DNA from 2 places in the Streptomyces paludis genome. Region 2 is predicted to be linked to the other one. Evidence: predicted binding sites of a transcription regulator. Region 2 holds the regulator's gene; the other holds the start of a gene.
The links. The regulator HrcA, encoded in region 2, represses chaperone genes, less so after heat shock. The targets are predictions, from matches to a motif close to TTNGCACTCNGNNNNNCNGAGTGCNAA.
Positions count from the first base shown of each region.

Region 1 (7,778 bases), 2.5 Mb from region 2:
GCCGCTGCCGCTCGGACCGAGCAGGGCGGGCATCTCGTCCAGGGTGCTGGTGAGGGCGGCGAGCTGGGAGGCGAGGCCCTCGGTGGCTTCGGAGGGGCTGTAACCGACGTTGGTGCCGGTGCCCGTGCCGGTTTCGGTACCGGTCTCGGTACCGAAGCCCGTACCGGTGCCTGTTCCCGTGCCGGTGTCCGTGCTCGGGTTCGTGCCCTGGCCCTGGCCCTGCCCCTGTTCGGTGGAGTCGCCCGTGCCGGTGTCGCCGCTCGTGTCACCCGGCGCCTCGCTGGAGGGCTCCGCCGCGGGGTCGTACTTGCCGGTGGCCGGGTCTATCCCGCCCGCGCTGACGATGGGCTCGTTGCGGCTGTACGGATACGACGGGTACAGCTCGTCGATCTGCTTCTGGCTCAGCCGGCTGGTCATCAGCGAACGGTCGATCTCGTCCTGCATGTTGCCGCGCAGGTCCCAGGCCATCGCCTTGAGCCAGGCCACGGAGTCGACCGGGCTCCACTTCTCGGGCTTGTAGTCGTTGGTGAGTTTCAGCGCGGCGTACTCGACGGAGATGTCCTTGCCGTCACGGCCTTCGAGGTAGGCGTTCACCCCGTCCGCGTACGCCTGGAGGTTCTTCTTGGTCTCCGCCGAGAGCTGGGTGTCGTACTCCTTCTGCGCGACTCCGCGCCAGTCCAGGGTGCGCAGGAAGGTGTCGGTCTTGACCTGCCCCTTCCCGAACATCTCGGAGAGCCGCCCGGCGGTGAGATGGCGGCGGACGTCCATCTCCCAGAAGCGGTCCTGCGCCTGGACGAAGCCCTGGGCGCGGAAGAGGTCCTGGTCGGTGTCCGCGTAGATCTGCGGGATTCCGTAACTGTCGCGCCGGACCTCCACGGAGCCGGACAGGCCCGCGAGTTTGATCGTCCCCGTGGTCTGGGGGAAGGAGGCACGGACCGTACTGACGCCCCAGAACGCGCCGTATCCGACACCCGCGACGAGCGCCAGCACCAGGACGATCACGATCAGACGGGCGCGTCGCCCCTTCTTTTTGCCGGAAGGGGGGGCTGTATTGGCGGGCATCGCTGTCCTTCGAGGGGCAGGGTGGTCCTGGGAATGCTGGAGCAACCATAGGCGCAGCACTTCACCGCGCCGGACGCGGTGTCATGCAGTACGACTCATCAGTCGATCACATCGCGATTCACACCGGTCTTTATGGGCCGATTCGCACCTTGACCGCGACGGAAATCACATCACCTCCTCACCGGAAGGCGCTCATCCCTCGTGACCAGGGCCGCAGTTCAGCCGGAAGTTCGGCTCGTACTGGCACTCGAAAGCGTCAAGGAAGCGTTAAAGATTAGGTAAGGTAATGAAGTACCGGCTACCGGAGAAACGATCCGGGACGCGCGCGAGGGGAAGGATCGGCCGCTGACTGTCCACCATCTCAATGAACTCCTGCTGATCAGCTCCCTCGTCCTGCTGATCGCGGTCGCCGCTGTCCGGATCTCCTCGCGCAGCGGCCTTCCCAGCCTGCTGCTCTATCTCGGCATCGGGGTCGTCATAGGGCAGGACGGTCTCTTCCACGTCAAGTTCGACAACGTCGAACTCACCCAGGTCATCGGCTATGCCGCGCTGGTGGTGATCCTGGCCGAGGGCGGCCTGGGCACCAAGTGGAAGGAAGTCCGGCCGACGCTGCCGGCGGCAGCTGTGCTGTCGACGGTCGGCGTCGCGGTGAGTGTGGGTGTGACGGCCACCGCCGCGCACTATCTGATCGGTCTGGACTGGCGGCAGGCGCTGATCATCGGTGCGGTCGTCTCCTCGACGGACGCGGCCGCCGTCTTCTCCGTCCTGCGCAAGGTGCCGCTGCCGTCCCGGGTGACCGGGGCGCTGGAGGCCGAGTCCGGGTTCAATGACGCGCCCGTGGTGATCATGGTGGTCGCGCTCTCCGCGTCCGGCCCGGTCGAGCACTGGTACGTACTGCTCGGCGAGATCACGCTGGAGCTGGCGATCGGCGCCTGTGTGGGGCTCGCCGTCGGCTGGGCGGGCGCCTTCGGGCTGCGGCGGGTCGCCCTGCCTGCCTCCGGGCTCTATCCGATCGCCGTGATGGCCATCGCGGTCGCCGCGTACGCGATCGGCGCCACCGCCCACGGCAGTGGCTTCCTCGCCGTCTATCTCGCCTCGATGATCCTCGGGAACTCCAAGCTGCCGCACGCCCCGGCCAACCGCGGGTTCGCGGAGGGGCTGGGCTGGATCGCGCAGATCGGCATGTTCGTCCTGCTCGGGCTGCTGGTCACCCCGCACCAACTGGGGGACGACTTCCTGCCCGCGCTGATCGTCGGACTCGTCCTGACCGTGGTGGCCCGGCCGCTGGCGGTCCTGGTCAGTCTGCTGCCGTTCCGTATCCCCTGGCAGGAGCAGGCGCTGATGTCCTGGGCCGGGCTGCGCGGCGCGGTGCCCATCATCCTGGCGACCATCCCGATGGTCTCCGGTGTCGAGGGCAGCCTGCGGATCTTCAATATCGTCTTCCTCCTGGTCGTGGTCTACACGCTGATCCAGGGCCCGACACTGCCCTGGCTGGCACGGGCGCTGAAGCTCGGCTCCTCCTCCGACGCCGCCGATCTGGGCATCGAGTCGGCGCCGCTGGAACGGCTGCGCGGGCATCTGCTCTCCGTGGCCATCCCCGAGGGGTCCAAGATGCACGGCGTGGAGGTCGCGGAACTGCGGCTTCCCGCGGGGTCCGCCGTGACCCTGGTCGTACGGGACGACAAGAGCTTCGTGCCCCTGCCCGCGACCGTGCTGCGCCGCGGTGACGAACTGCTGGTGGTGGCGACGGATCCGGTACGGGACGCGGCCGAGCGGCGGCTGCGCGCGGTGGCGCAGGGCGGCAAGCTGGCCGACTGGCTCGGCACGGGCAGAAGGAAGGACCGCGGTGTGGGCGTCGGTGGCAAGCTCTCCTGATCGGAGGCGGGCAGCCACCGCGCTCGGCCTTTCCCAGGCGGGATGCGCTTCTGTGCCTGTACGATAAAGGCGCACTTGATCGAACCAACTCTGCCTGACGCAGTGCTGGCGCGACCCGTATGGCGGCCGTGGCGCTCCTTTCAGTGGGCCCCGGCATCTACCGCAGTTCCGCGCAAGAGGACAGCTCTCGGCCCTGCCCGGATCCCCGGGACGCGCTACCAGGCGGCGGAAAGGCAAGGCCGTGTCCCGCAACACGGTCAGCAAGGCCCATAAGGCCGGCACCCACCAGAAGAACACCGCCCAGCAGGCTCCCCGCCCCGGATACGGGCGGCTGCTGCGCACCCCCGGCGTCCGGTCCTTCCTGCTCCCCGGGTTCGCCGCCAGGCAGCCCTTCGCGATGCTGACGATCGGCATCGTGCTTCTCGTCCAGCACACCACCGGCTCGTACGGCAGCGCAGGCGCCGTCGCGGCGGTCACCGGCGTCTCGATGGCGCTGTGCGCCCCGCAGGGCGGCAGGCTCGCCGACCGGTTCGGGCAGCGCGCCGTGCTGGTGCCGGGCGTGCTGCTGCACACCGTGTCCGTGGGCGCCCTGGTCGCGCTGGCGCTGGCCGGCGCCCCGCTGTGGGCGCTGTTCGCCGCCGCCGTCCCGACGGGCGCCTCGGTCCCCCAGATCGGCCCCATGGTCCGCTCCCGCTGGGCGACGGTACTGGGTGACGGATCCGGCCCCCGGGCATCACTGCTCCCCACGGCGGCGGCCTTCGAATCCGTGACGGACGAGTTCACCTTCGTCATCGGGCCGGTGCTCGCGACGGCGCTGTGCACCGGGGTGCACCCGGCGGCGGGGCTGCTCGCCGAGGCCACGCTGACCCTCGTCGGCGGTCTGCTCTTCGCCGCGCAACGCAGCGGCCTGCCGAGCCCCCGCCACCCGCGCGGCGCCGGCACCCCCGCCGAGCGGCGCGGCTCCGCGCTGTCCGTTCCCGGGGTGAAGGTGCTCGTGGTGGCCTTCCTGGGCATCGGTTCGGTCTTCGGTGGCATGCAGGTCTCCCTCACTGCCTTCGCCGCGGAGATGGGCAACCCCGGCGTGAACGGTCTGCTGTACGGGATCTTCGCGGCGGGCAACATGCTCGCCGGGATCGTGTGCGGCACCCTCGCCTGGAAGACCGGGCCCCGCCACAGGCTGCTGTACGGCTATGTCGCGCTGACCCTGGCCACCTCCGCTCTCTGGGCCGTGCACTCGGTGCCCCTGCTCGCCGGTCTCGGCCTGCTGGTGGGGCTCTGTATCGCGCCCGCGCTGATCACGGGCTACACGCTGGTCGAATCGCTGGTGCCCGCGTCGGCCCGTACCGAGGCGTTCACCTGGCTGACCGGCGCCGTCGCGCTCGGCCAGGCCGCGGCGGTCACCGTCGCCGGGCAGCTGGCCGACACCTACGGTGCGCGCGCCGGATTCGTGGTGCCCCTCGCGGGCACGGCGCTGGCTCTGGTCGTCCTGCTGGCGCTGCGTTCGCGGCTGGCGGCGCCGCGTGCGGCCAGAACGGTCACCCACGGTCCGGCGCAACGCGAACCTGTCGCGGTCGGAAGGACGTGACGTGCTGGAATATCGCTTCGTTCGGCGCGGAACGGGTCGCTGTGACCCGGCCGCCCGAGCGGCTTCTCACCCGGACGCGGAGGCCCTCATGGCGGTCAAGCCCTGACCGATGCCTGTGAGCATGGTCATGGAGGCTACTCCAATCGCAGGTGACACAGGTTAGTATGGACGATCGTTAGCACTCATCGAGTCAGAGTGCCAGGAGGAATCAGTGCCGACCTACCAGTACAAGTGCACCGAGTGCGGCGAGGGCCTCGAAGCGGTGCAGAAGTTCACCGATGACGCCCTCACTGTGTGCCCGAATTGCGAGGGCCGCCTGAAGAAGGTGTTCTCCGCGGTCGGTGTCGTCTTCAAGGGCTCCGGCTTCTATCGCAACGACAGCCGCGGTTCGTCGTCGAGCAGTGCCCCCGCCACGGCAAGCTCCTCGGCCGCCAAGCCGTCCTCGTCGTCCGAGGCCAAGGCCGGCGCGTCCGCCGCGTCCTCGTCCTCCTCGTCCTCAGGCTCCGGTTCCTCCTCCTCGGGTGGTTCGAGCACCGGGTCGGGCTCGGGATCCGGCGCGAGCGCCGGATCGTCCAGCGGCTCTTCGGCCGCCTGACCTTCTCGTCCTCCCCGCTCTCTGTCCGCCGGGACCCCGCCGTTTTCACGGTCGGGGTCCTTCGCGTGCGACCGTGCGACTGCGGCTACTGTGATCGGATGGCGAACGCAGAGATCGGTGTGATCGGTGGCTCGGGCTTCTACTCCTTCCTCGACGATGTGACCGAGGTCCAGGTGGAGACCCCCTACGGGCCGCCCAGTGACTCCCTCTTCCTCGGCGAGATCGCCGGCCGTCGGGTGGCGTTCCTGCCCCGGCACGGACGCGCGCACGGCCTGCCGCCGCACCGCATCAACTACCGGGCCAATCTGTGGGCACTGCGCTCCGTCGGAGTGCGGCAGGTCCTGGGACCGTGCGCCGTGGGCGGTCTGCGGCCCGAGTACGGACCGGGCACGCTGCTCGTGCCCGACCAGCTGGTGGACCGCACAAAGGCCCGGACGCAGACCTTCTACGACGGACTGCCGCTGCCCGACGGCAGCGCCTCCGAAGTCGTGCACATCTCGCTCGCCGACCCGTACTGCCCCGAGGGGCGGAGCACGACCCTCGCCGCGGCGCGCGGGCACGGCTGGGAGCCGGTGGACGGCGGAACGCTGGTGGTGATCGAGGGACCGCGCTTCTCGACACGCGCGGAGTCCCGGTGGCATGCGGCGATGGGCTGGTCGGTGGTCGGGATGACCGGTCATCCCGAGGCCGTGCTCGCTCGTGAACTGGGTCTCTGCTACACCTCCATGGCACTCGTGACGGATCTGGACGCGGGCGCGGAGACCGGTGAGGGGGTCTCCCACGAAGAGGTCCTCAAGGTCTTCGCCGCCAATGTCGGCCGGCTGCGCACCGTGCTGTTCGACGCGGTGGGCGGTTTGCAGCCGAGCGAGACACGGGACTGTCTGTGCTCGCACGCGCTGGACGGAATCGATACCGGGCTCGAACTGCCCTGATCACGAGTTGCCCCCGGCCCCGGCGTGCCATGCGCCGGGGCCTCGGAATTTCCCCGGCAGCGCCCTGAACCACTCGCGCGGGTGAGGGAGTTGTCCACAATCGGGAGTTGACCCACAGGCCCCGGCGGGATCGTGGCGGACCGTGGATCGTGAGGAGCGAAAGCAGCGATTCCTCACGTCAGGCGGTGGTCAGCATGGCCCGTTCCTTCCCGCACGATCCCTCCTCCCCCACTCCGTCCCCTCCCCTTCCCGTGCCCGCGCCGGAGCCGCGCGGAGTGCCTCCGTTCGCCCCGCTGCGGGTGCGCGGCTCCGGACAGCGGCTGCGCCGCGCGCTGCTCCGGCGGCGCCGGGCTACGGCGGCCGGGCTGGCCATGACCGCGGCGGCGCTGGCCGCCACCGGGGCCGGCGGGGCGGTGGGCGCGGCCGGGGCCGGGGCCGAGCCCGGGAGCGACGCCCGGGCGGAGGCCGCCGCCCGCGCCATCGCGGCGGGCCCGCCGCCCGCCCGGCGCCGTGCGCACCGGCCGGCGGGGATGGTGTCCGCTCCCGTACGTATCGCGGACGCGGCGACGGTGCGGCTGCTGCGCCGGGGCGACCGCGTCGATGTGATCGCCGGGGCGGACGGTGAGTCCGAGGCCCGGGTGGTGGCCGAGGGTGCCCGGGTGGCGGAGATCCCCCGGGTGCGGGAGGGCCTCGCGGACGACGGGGCGCTGATCGTGCTGTCCGTGCCGCGCGATACCGCGGTGGCGCTGGCGGGCGCGGGGGCCATGTCCCGGCTGGCGGTGACGCTGTGCTGAGACGTGCCGCGCCGGGTCGAACGGGTGAGCTGTCGCGTCGCCTGATCGCGTACGCGGATTGGACAGCGCGGGCACTCGCTGCCGTAGGTTTCGCAGCAGTTTGTCATTCCTACGGCACATGTGAAGAAAGGCTCACTCGTGAGCAAAGAGAAGGAAAGCGTGCTGGCGGGCTTCAAAGCCTTCCTGATGCGCGGCAACGTGATCGACCTCGCGGTCGCGGTCGTCATCGGCGCGGCTTTCACCAACGTGGTGAACTCGCTGGTGAAGGGCGTGATCAACCCGCTGGTGGGCGCCTTCGGCACGAAGGACCTGGATCACTACAGCTCCTGTCTGAAGGCGCCGTGCGTGACGAAGGGCGGCGAGGCGGTCAGCGGCATCCCGATCATGTGGGGATCGGTGCTCAGCGCCGTGCTGACCTTCCTGATCACAGCCGCCGTCGTCTATTTCCTGATGGTGCTGCCGATGTCGAAGTACCTCGCCCGGCGGGCCAGGCTCCAGGCGGCCAAGGAAGAGGTCAAGGAGGTGCTGGAGGTCAGCGAGCTGGAGGTGCTGAAGGAGATCCGGGACGCCCTGGTCGCCCAGCGCGGGGCGCCGGGGCCGGGCGGGCCGGGACGGGCCGCTCCGTAACGGCGGTGCCGGCCCGGCGGGGTCAGAGGTGGTGGGGCGGCTTCTCGTCGAGGAAGCGCGCGAGGTCGGCGGCGCTGTCGCCGCTCGCGGCGGGCCGCTCGCCCCAGCCCCGGTCGGTGTCGTCCGAGGACGGCTGGTCCAGCGGGTCGTCGAAGATCAGCGCCGGACTGGGGCGCGGCGGCTCGGGGGTGGGGGCGGTGCTCATCAGTCCAGGGTACGGGCGCGCGCGGCCGGCCGGGCGCTGTCCCGGCGGCCGGGGCCCGGGGCGCTGGTCGCCGGCCGAGCCGAGGCGGCCTCTCGGCGCCGGG
Region 1 is NZ_CP031194.1:4,551,880-4,559,657, reverse strand. Features, by position in the region: gene DVK44_RS20230 (penicillin acylase family protein) at 1-1,062, opposite strand, end outside; gene DVK44_RS20225 (potassium/proton antiporter) at 1,375-2,937, shown strand; gene DVK44_RS20220 (MFS transporter) at 3,269-4,522, shown strand; gene DVK44_RS20215 (FmdB family zinc ribbon protein) at 4,734-5,117, shown strand; gene DVK44_RS20210 (S-methyl-5'-thioadenosine phosphorylase) at 5,216-6,049, shown strand; gene DVK44_RS20205 (hypothetical protein) at 6,244-6,843, shown strand; gene mscL (large conductance mechanosensitive channel protein MscL) at 6,982-7,470, shown strand; gene DVK44_RS20195 (hypothetical protein) at 7,493-7,675, opposite strand.
Region 1: DVK44_RS20215 (FmdB family zinc ribbon protein) is a predicted target of HrcA. The motif match lies at 4,698-4,724, and genes of this name have one in related genera.

Region 2 (7,778 bases):
TGCTCGGCGACGTCCAGGGCAGTGGCCCCGAGGCCGCCGTCGTCACCGGCCTCGCCCGCCCCTGGCTGCGGCTGCTCGCCCGCGAGGGCTACCGGGTCGGCGCGGTCCTCGACCGGCTGAACCGGCTGCTGCTCGACGACGCGACCGAGGCGGCGGAATCGGCGGCACCGGCGGTCGTCGTGGGCGCGGCAGGCGCCGCCGCCGCGTTCCCCGCCGGGACGGTCCCCGGCGCGGCCACCGCGCAGCTGTACGCGCCGGGGCCGCCGGAGAGCGGCCAGGCCCGCTTCCTGTCGCTGCTGTACGGCGAGCTGATGCCGCTGCCCGGCGAGGGCGGCGGCGTACGCTGCACCCTCGCCAGCGCCGGCCACCCGCTGCCGCTGCTGCTGCGCCCGGACGGCACCGTCGTGACGGCGGCCGAGCCGCAGGTGCTCCTCGGGGTGGTCGACAAGGTCGCGTACGAGAGCAGCACGTTCGACCTGATGCCCGGCGACACGCTGCTCTGCGTCACGGACGGCGTCACCGAGCGCCGCTCGGGCGGCCGGCTGCTGGACGACGGCGACGGGCTCGCCAGGGCCCTGGCGGGGTGCGTGGGGCTGACGGCACAGGGCGTGGCGGAGCGGATACGGCGGGCGGTGCACGAGTTCGCGGAGACGCCGCCGGGCGACGACATGGCGCTGCTGGTGTTCCAGGCGGAGTGAGGGGCGCGGGGGTACGGGGCCACGGCCCGCCCCCTGCCCCCGTACACCCCGGCCCCGACCCGGCCCCGCCCCGGGACCGGACCGCGTCGCGCGTCCGGTGCGGGACACTGGTGGGTATGCCTTCCGCACTGCCCGACGGTGACCCCATGCCCGAGACCGGCGCGCTGCCCCCGCACGCCCTGGCGGGCGCGGCGGACCGGCCCCTCGGCTTCTACCTGCACGTTCCGTACTGCGCGACCCGCTGCGGCTACTGCGACTTCAACACGTACACGGCGACCGAGCTGCGCGGCTCGGGCGGTGTCCTCGCCTCCCGCGACAACTACGCGGAGACCCTCGCCGACGAGGTCCGGCTGGCCAGGAAGGTGCTCGGCGACGACCCGCGGCAGGTCCGTACGGTCTTCGTCGGCGGCGGCACGCCCACCCTGCTGGCCGCCGCCGACCTCGCACGGATGCTGGCGGCCGTCCGGGACGAGTTCGGGCTCGCGGACGACGCGGAGATCACCACCGAGGCGAATCCGGAATCGGTGGATCCGGCGTATCTGGCGGCGCTGCGGGAGGGGGGTTTCAACCGGATCTCCTTCGGAATGCAGAGCGCGAAGCAGCACGTCCTGAAGGTCCTGGACCGCACCCATACCCCCGGCCGGCCCGAGGCATGCGTCGCGGAGGCCCGCGCGGCGGGCTTCGAGCATGTCAATCTCGATCTGATCTACGGCACTCCGGGCGAGACCGACGACGACTGGCGCGCCTCGCTCGCGGCGGCCGTGGGCGCGGGCCCGGACCATATCTCCGCGTACGCCCTGATCGTCGAGGAGGGCACCGGACTTGCCCGCCGGATCCGGCGCGGCGAGGTCCCGATGACGGACGACGACGAGCACGCCGACCGCTATCTGATCGCGGACGAGGTGCTCGCGAAGGCCGGTTTCTCCTGGTACGAGGTGTCCAACTGGGCCACCTCCGAGGCCGCCCGCTGCCTTCACAACGAGCTGTACTGGCGCGGCGCCGACTGGTGGGGCGCGGGCCCCGGCGCCCACAGCCATGTGGGCGGCGTCCGCTGGTGGAACGTGAAGCACCCGGGCGCCTACGCGGCGGCCCTGGCGGAGGGCCGCTCACCCGGCGCGGGCCGCGAGATCCTCGCCGACGACGACCGCCGCGTGGAGCGCATCCTCCTGGAGCTGCGGCTCCGCGACGGCTGCGAGCTGTCCCTGCTGCACCCGGCGGGCGCCTCCGCCGCGGCCCGCGCGGTAAGGGACGGCCTCCTGGAGAGCGGTCCTTACACGGAGGGCCGCGCGGTGCTGACCCTGCGGGGACGGCTGCTGGCGGACGCGGTCGTCAGGGACCTGGTGGACTGATCACCCGCCGGGGTGAAGCCCGGCGGGATCGGGCGGGGCGCTGTGCCAGGTCAGGCGTCACTGCCGGCCGTGACGAAGTCGATCAGCTCCTCCACCCGCCCCAGCAGCGCCGGCTCCAGGTCCCGGTACGTGCGCACCTTCGACAGGATGTGCTGCCAGGCCGCCCCCGTGTTCTCCGGCCAGCCCAGGGCGCGGCAGACGCCCGTCTTCCAGTCCTCGCCCCTAGGGACCCGCGGCCACTCCGGGATGCCCACCGAGGACGGTTTCACCGCTTCCCAGACGTCGATGTACGGGTGGCCCACCACCAGGACGTCCGCGCCCGTCACCGCCGCCGCGATACGGGACTCCTTCGAGCCCGGGACCAGGTGGTCGACCAGGACGCCCAGCCGGGCGTCCGGGGCCGGGGCGAAGTCGGTGACGACGGCGGGGAGGTCGTCGATGCCGCCCAGGTACTCCACGACCACGCCCTCGATACGCAGATCGTCGCCCCAGACCTTCTCGACCAGCTCGGCGTCGTGCCGGCCCTCCACATAGATCCGGCCCGCCCGCGCGACCCGGGCCCGGGCGCCGGGCACCGCGACCGATCCCGACGCCGTACGGGCCGGCCGGGCAGGGGCGGCCGTGCCCTGACCCGTCGGGCGGACCAGGGTCACCACCCGGCCCTCCAGCAGGAAGCCGCCCGGGACCAGCGGGAAAACCCGGTGTTTGAGGAAACGGTCCTCAAGAGTCACCGTCGGGCCCTCCGCCGTTTTCTCGCAGCGGATCACCGCGCCGCAGAAGCCCGTCACCACCTCCTCGACCACCAGATCGGGCTCGGCGGGGACCTCCGGCGCGGGCGTGGCCCGCTTCTTCCACGGCGGGGTCAGGTCGGGGCTGTAGCTGCGCATCCGAAGACGATAGGCCGCACCGCGCGCGGCGGCTACGACACGCCGAACCGCGCGGCCAGCGCGTCGCGTTGCGCCCGTACGAACACCGCGTCCACCACCTCCCCGTGCCCCGGCACGTACAGCGCGTCCGAGCCGCCCAGTGCCAGCAGCCGGTCCAGGGCGGCCGGCCAGCCCGCCGGGTCCGCGTCCGGGCCCGCCTGCGGCTCCCCGGACTCCTCGACGAGATCGCCGCAGAAGACGACCCCCGGGTAGCCCGGCGCCAGCATCGCCAGATCGTGCCCGGTGTGCCCGGGCCCCGCGTTCGCCAGCAGCACCCGCCGGCCGCCCAGGTCCAGCGTCAGCTCCCCGGCCACCACGCGCGCGGGGGGCTCCAGCAGCTGCACCGCCGCCGCCGACTCCGCGGGCTCCGCGCCCTCCCGTACGGCGTCCTCGTACAGCTCGTCGGCGCCGCCGGCCAGCAGCTCCGGCATGCCCGAAGGGCCGTACACCGCTGCCCCGGCGAACGCCGCCGTACCCAGCACATGATCGAAATGGAGATGGCTGAGTGCGACATGTGTCACGCGCCGCCCGCCGAGCAGCGACCGTACCTGCGCGTGCAGTTCGGCGCCCTCCCGGACCGACGACCCCGTGTCGAACAGCAGCACCCCGTCCTCCCCGGCCACCACACCGACCGTCGCGTCCCAGCGCGGCAGCCGCCGCCGCCCGACCCCCGGAGCCAGCTCTTCCCACCCGTGCTCTTCCCAATGGACGTCCATACCGGGACGCTACGGGAGTCACCCGGCGCCGGTCCGGGTAATGGGCGAGGTAGCGTGGTCGGTCGCCCTTGCTAGGGGTCCGGTTCACGGCCGTACACTGGCACGGGGAGTACTGGCACTCCACATGAGCGAGTGCCAAGCAGATCCGACGGACGACAGCTGGAGGTGTGCCGCATGCTCAGCGAACGCAGGCTTGAGGTGCTGCGCGCGATCGTCCAGGACTACGTCGGCACGGAGGAGCCCGTCGGCTCCAAGGCCCTCACCGAGCGGCACAAGCTGGGGGTCTCCCCGGCCACCGTCCGCAACGACATGGCGGTGCTGGAGGACGAGGGCTTCATCGCCCAGCCGCACACCAGCGCCGGACGCATCCCGACCGACAAGGGCTACCGGCTCTTCGTCGACCGGCTGGCCGGCGTCAAGCCCCTGTCGCTGCCCGAGCGCCGGGCCATCCAGAATCTTCTGGACGGCGCGGTCGACCTCGACGACGTCGTGGGCCGTACGGTACGGCTGCTGGCGCAGCTGACCCGGCAGGTCGCCGTCGTCCAGTACCCCTCGCTGACCCGGTCGACGGTGCGGCACGTGGAGCTGCTGGCTCTCGCGCCCGCCCGGCTGATGCTCGTCCTGATCACGGACACCGGCCGGGTCGAACAGCGTATGGTCGACTGCCCGGCGCCCTTCGGCGAGACCTCGCTCGCGGATCTGCGGGCCCGGCTCAACAGCCGGATCGTCGGACGCCGCTTCGCGGACGTCCCGCAGCTGGTGCAGGACCTGCCCGACTCGTTCGAGCAGGAGGACCGCGGGACCGTCTCCACGGTGCTGTCGATCCTGCTCGAAACCCTGGTCGAGGAGACCGAGGAGCGGCTGATGATCGGCGGCACCGCCAACATCACCCGCTTCGGACACGATTTCCCTCTGACCATCCGGCCGGTGCTGGAGGCACTGGAGGAGCATGTGGTGCTCCTCAAGCTGCTCGGTGAGGCCGCCGACCCGGGCATGACCGTACGTATCGGGCACGAGAACGCCCATGAGGGCCTCAACTCCACGTCCGTCGTCGCGGTCGGCTACGGTTCGGGCGACGAGGCAGTCGCAAAACTCGGCGTGGTCGGACCGACCCGCATGGACTACCCCGGAACGATGGGAGCGGTACGCGCAGTGGCACGTTACGTCGGACAGATCCTGGCGGAGTCGTAAGTGGCCACGGACTACTACGCCGTACTCGGCGTGCGCCGCGACGCTTCTCAGGACGAGATCAAGAAGGCATTCCGGCGGCTCGCCCGCGAGCTGCACCCGGATGTCAACCCCGATCCCAAGACGCAGGAACGCTTCAAGGAGATCAACGCCGCGTACGAGGTGTTGTCGGACCCGCAGAAGAAGCAGGTCTACGACCTCGGCGGCGACCCCCTCTCGGCGAGCGGCGGAGGCGGTGGCGCGGGCGGGTTCGGCGCGGGCGGCTTCGGCAACTTCTCCGACATCATGGACGCGTTCTTCGGTACGGCGTCGCAGCGCGGCCCGCGGTCGCGCACGCGGCGCGGCCAGGACGCCATGATCCGGCTGGAGATCGACCTCAACGAGGCGGCCTTCGGCACGACCAAGGACATCCAGGTCGACACGGCCGTCGTCTGCACGACGTGCTCCGGCGAGGGCGCCGCGCCCGGCACCTCCGCCCAGACCTGCGACATGTGCCGCGGCCGGGGCGAGGTCTCGCAGGTCACCCGGTCGTTCCTCGGCCAGGTCATGACCTCGCGGCCGTGCCCGCAGTGCCAGGGCTTCGGTACGGTCGTACCGACCCCGTGCCCCGAGTGCGCCGGCGACGGCCGTATCCGCTCGCGCCGTACGCTCACGGTCAAGATCCCGGCCGGTGTCGACAACGGCACCCGGATCCAGCTCGCGGGCGAGGGCGAGGTCGGCCCCGGCGGCGGCCCCGCCGGTGATCTCTACGTGGAGATCCACGAGTTGGCCCACCCGATGTTCCAGCGGCGCGGCGACGATCTGCACTGCACGGTCACGGTCCCCATGACGGCGGCGGCGCTGGGCACGAAGTGCCCGCTGGAGACGCTGGACGGCATGGAGGACATCGACGTCCGGCCGGGCACCCAGTCCGGCCAGTCGATCCCGCTGCACGGGCGCGGCATCACGCATCTGCGGGGCGGCGGCCGGGGCGACCTGATCGTGCACGTCGAGGTGATGACCCCGTCGAAGCTGGACCCGGAGCAGGAACGGCTGCTGCGGGAACTGGCGAAGCTGCGCGGCGAGGAACGGCCCACGGGCCAGTTCCAGCCTGGGCAGCAGGGGCTGTTCTCGCGTCTCAAGGATGCGTTCAACGGGCGTTAGGCGGGTCTTGCCGGCCGGGAACGCGCAGACAGCAGTTCGTGGGATGCGGGCCCGGGGGATTTTCCCCCGGGCCCGCCCTCTTTTGCTGTCATATTTTCCTGTCACACGCCTGATGCGACGCCGATTCGAACCTGTCACACGGGACATGGCACGATGCGTTCATGTCCTCCGTACTGACCGATCTCTGCCGGTATCCGATCGTGCAGGCGCCCATGGCGGGCGGCGCGTCCTGCCCGCAGCTCGCCGCGGCCGTCTCCGAGGCCGGCGGTCTCGGGTTTCTCGCCGCCGGGTACAAGACGGCGGACGGTATGTACGAGGAGATCAAGCAGCTCCGCGGCCTCACCGCCCAGCCCTTCGGCGTGAACCTCTTCATGCCGCAGGCGCACTACGCCGACCCCGCCGCCGTCGAGGTCTACCGCAACCAGCTCGCCGGCGAGGCCACCTGGTACGAGACACCGCTCGGCGACCCCGAGTCGGGGCGGGACGACGCGTACGAGGCCAAGCTGGCGATCCTGTTCGACGACCCCGTACCGCTTGTCTCGTTCACCTTCGGGTGTCCGACCCGGGACACCCTCGACGCCTTCGCCAAGGCGGGTACGTACACCGTCGTCACGGTGACCACCCCCGAGGAGGCCCAGGCCGCCCAGTGGTCCGGCGCCGACGCCGTCTGCGTCCAGGGCATCGAGGCCGGCGGCCACCAGGGCACGCACCGAGACGATCCCGCCGTCGACGGCACGGGCATCGGGCTGCTGTCGCTGGTGGCGCAGGTCAAGGAGACCGTACAGATTCCGGTCGTCGCGGCCGGCGGCCTCATGCGCGGCGGCCAGATCGCGGCCGTCCTCGCGGCGGGCGCGGACGCGGCGCAGCTCGGCACGGCCTTCCTGGTCTGCCCCGAGTCCGGCGCCAACGCGCTGCACAAACAGGCCATGACCAACCCGCTGTTCGTACGGACGGAGCTGACCCGCGCGTTCTCGGGCCGCCCCGCCCGCGGGCTCGTCAACCGCTTCATGCGCGAGCACGGCCCGTACGCGCCCGCCGCCTACCCGGAGGTCCACCACCTCACCTCCGGACTGCGCAAGGCCGCCGCCCGCGTGGGCGACGCGCAGGGCATGGCGCTCTGGGCCGGCCAGGGGCACCGGATGGCCCGCGAACTGCCCGCCGCCGAGCTGATCGAGCTGCTCCTCACCGAACTCGACGAGGGCCGCGGCCAGTTGACCCACGGGCCGTACGCGTCGGGGAGCACCGCGTGACCGCGCCCGTCTTCGTCGTGGACCACTTCGACGCCGGAAGCGGCGGGCGGTACGTCCTGGAAGGACCCGAGGGACGGCACGCCGTCTCCGTGAAGCGGATGCGGCCCGGCGAGGACGTCATCCTGACCAACGGCACCGGGCAGTGGGCCGATTGCGTCGTCCTGGACACCGAGGGCAAGGACCGGCTGATCGTCCAGCTCGACTCCGTGTCCGAGGAGGAGCCGGAGAGCCCGCACATCACCGTCGTCCAGGCGCTGCCCAAGGGCGACCGCGGCGAGGTGGCCGTCGAGACGATGACCGAGACCGGCGTGGACGCCATCGTCCCGTGGGCGGCCTCGCGCTGCATCACCCAGTGGAAGGGCGACCGGGGCGCCAAGGCGCTCGCCAAGTGGCGTGCCACCGCGCGCGAGTCGGGCAAGCAGTCGCGGCGGGTGCGGTTCCCCGAGATCGCGGGCGCGATGAGTACGAAGCAGGTCGCCGCGCTGCTGGCGACGGCGGACTTCGCGGG
Region 2 is NZ_CP031194.1:2,037,310-2,045,087, reverse strand. Features, by position in the region: gene DVK44_RS36690 (SpoIIE family protein phosphatase) at 1-698, shown strand, start outside; gene hemW (radical SAM family heme chaperone HemW) at 815-2,047, shown strand; gene DVK44_RS08835 (DUF3097 domain-containing protein) at 2,098-2,934, opposite strand; gene DVK44_RS08830 (MBL fold metallo-hydrolase) at 2,967-3,689, opposite strand; gene hrcA (heat-inducible transcriptional repressor HrcA) at 3,864-4,880, shown strand; gene dnaJ (molecular chaperone DnaJ) at 4,881-6,020, shown strand; gene DVK44_RS08815 (nitronate monooxygenase) at 6,182-7,270, shown strand; gene DVK44_RS08810 (16S rRNA (uracil(1498)-N(3))-methyltransferase) at 7,267-7,778, shown strand, end outside.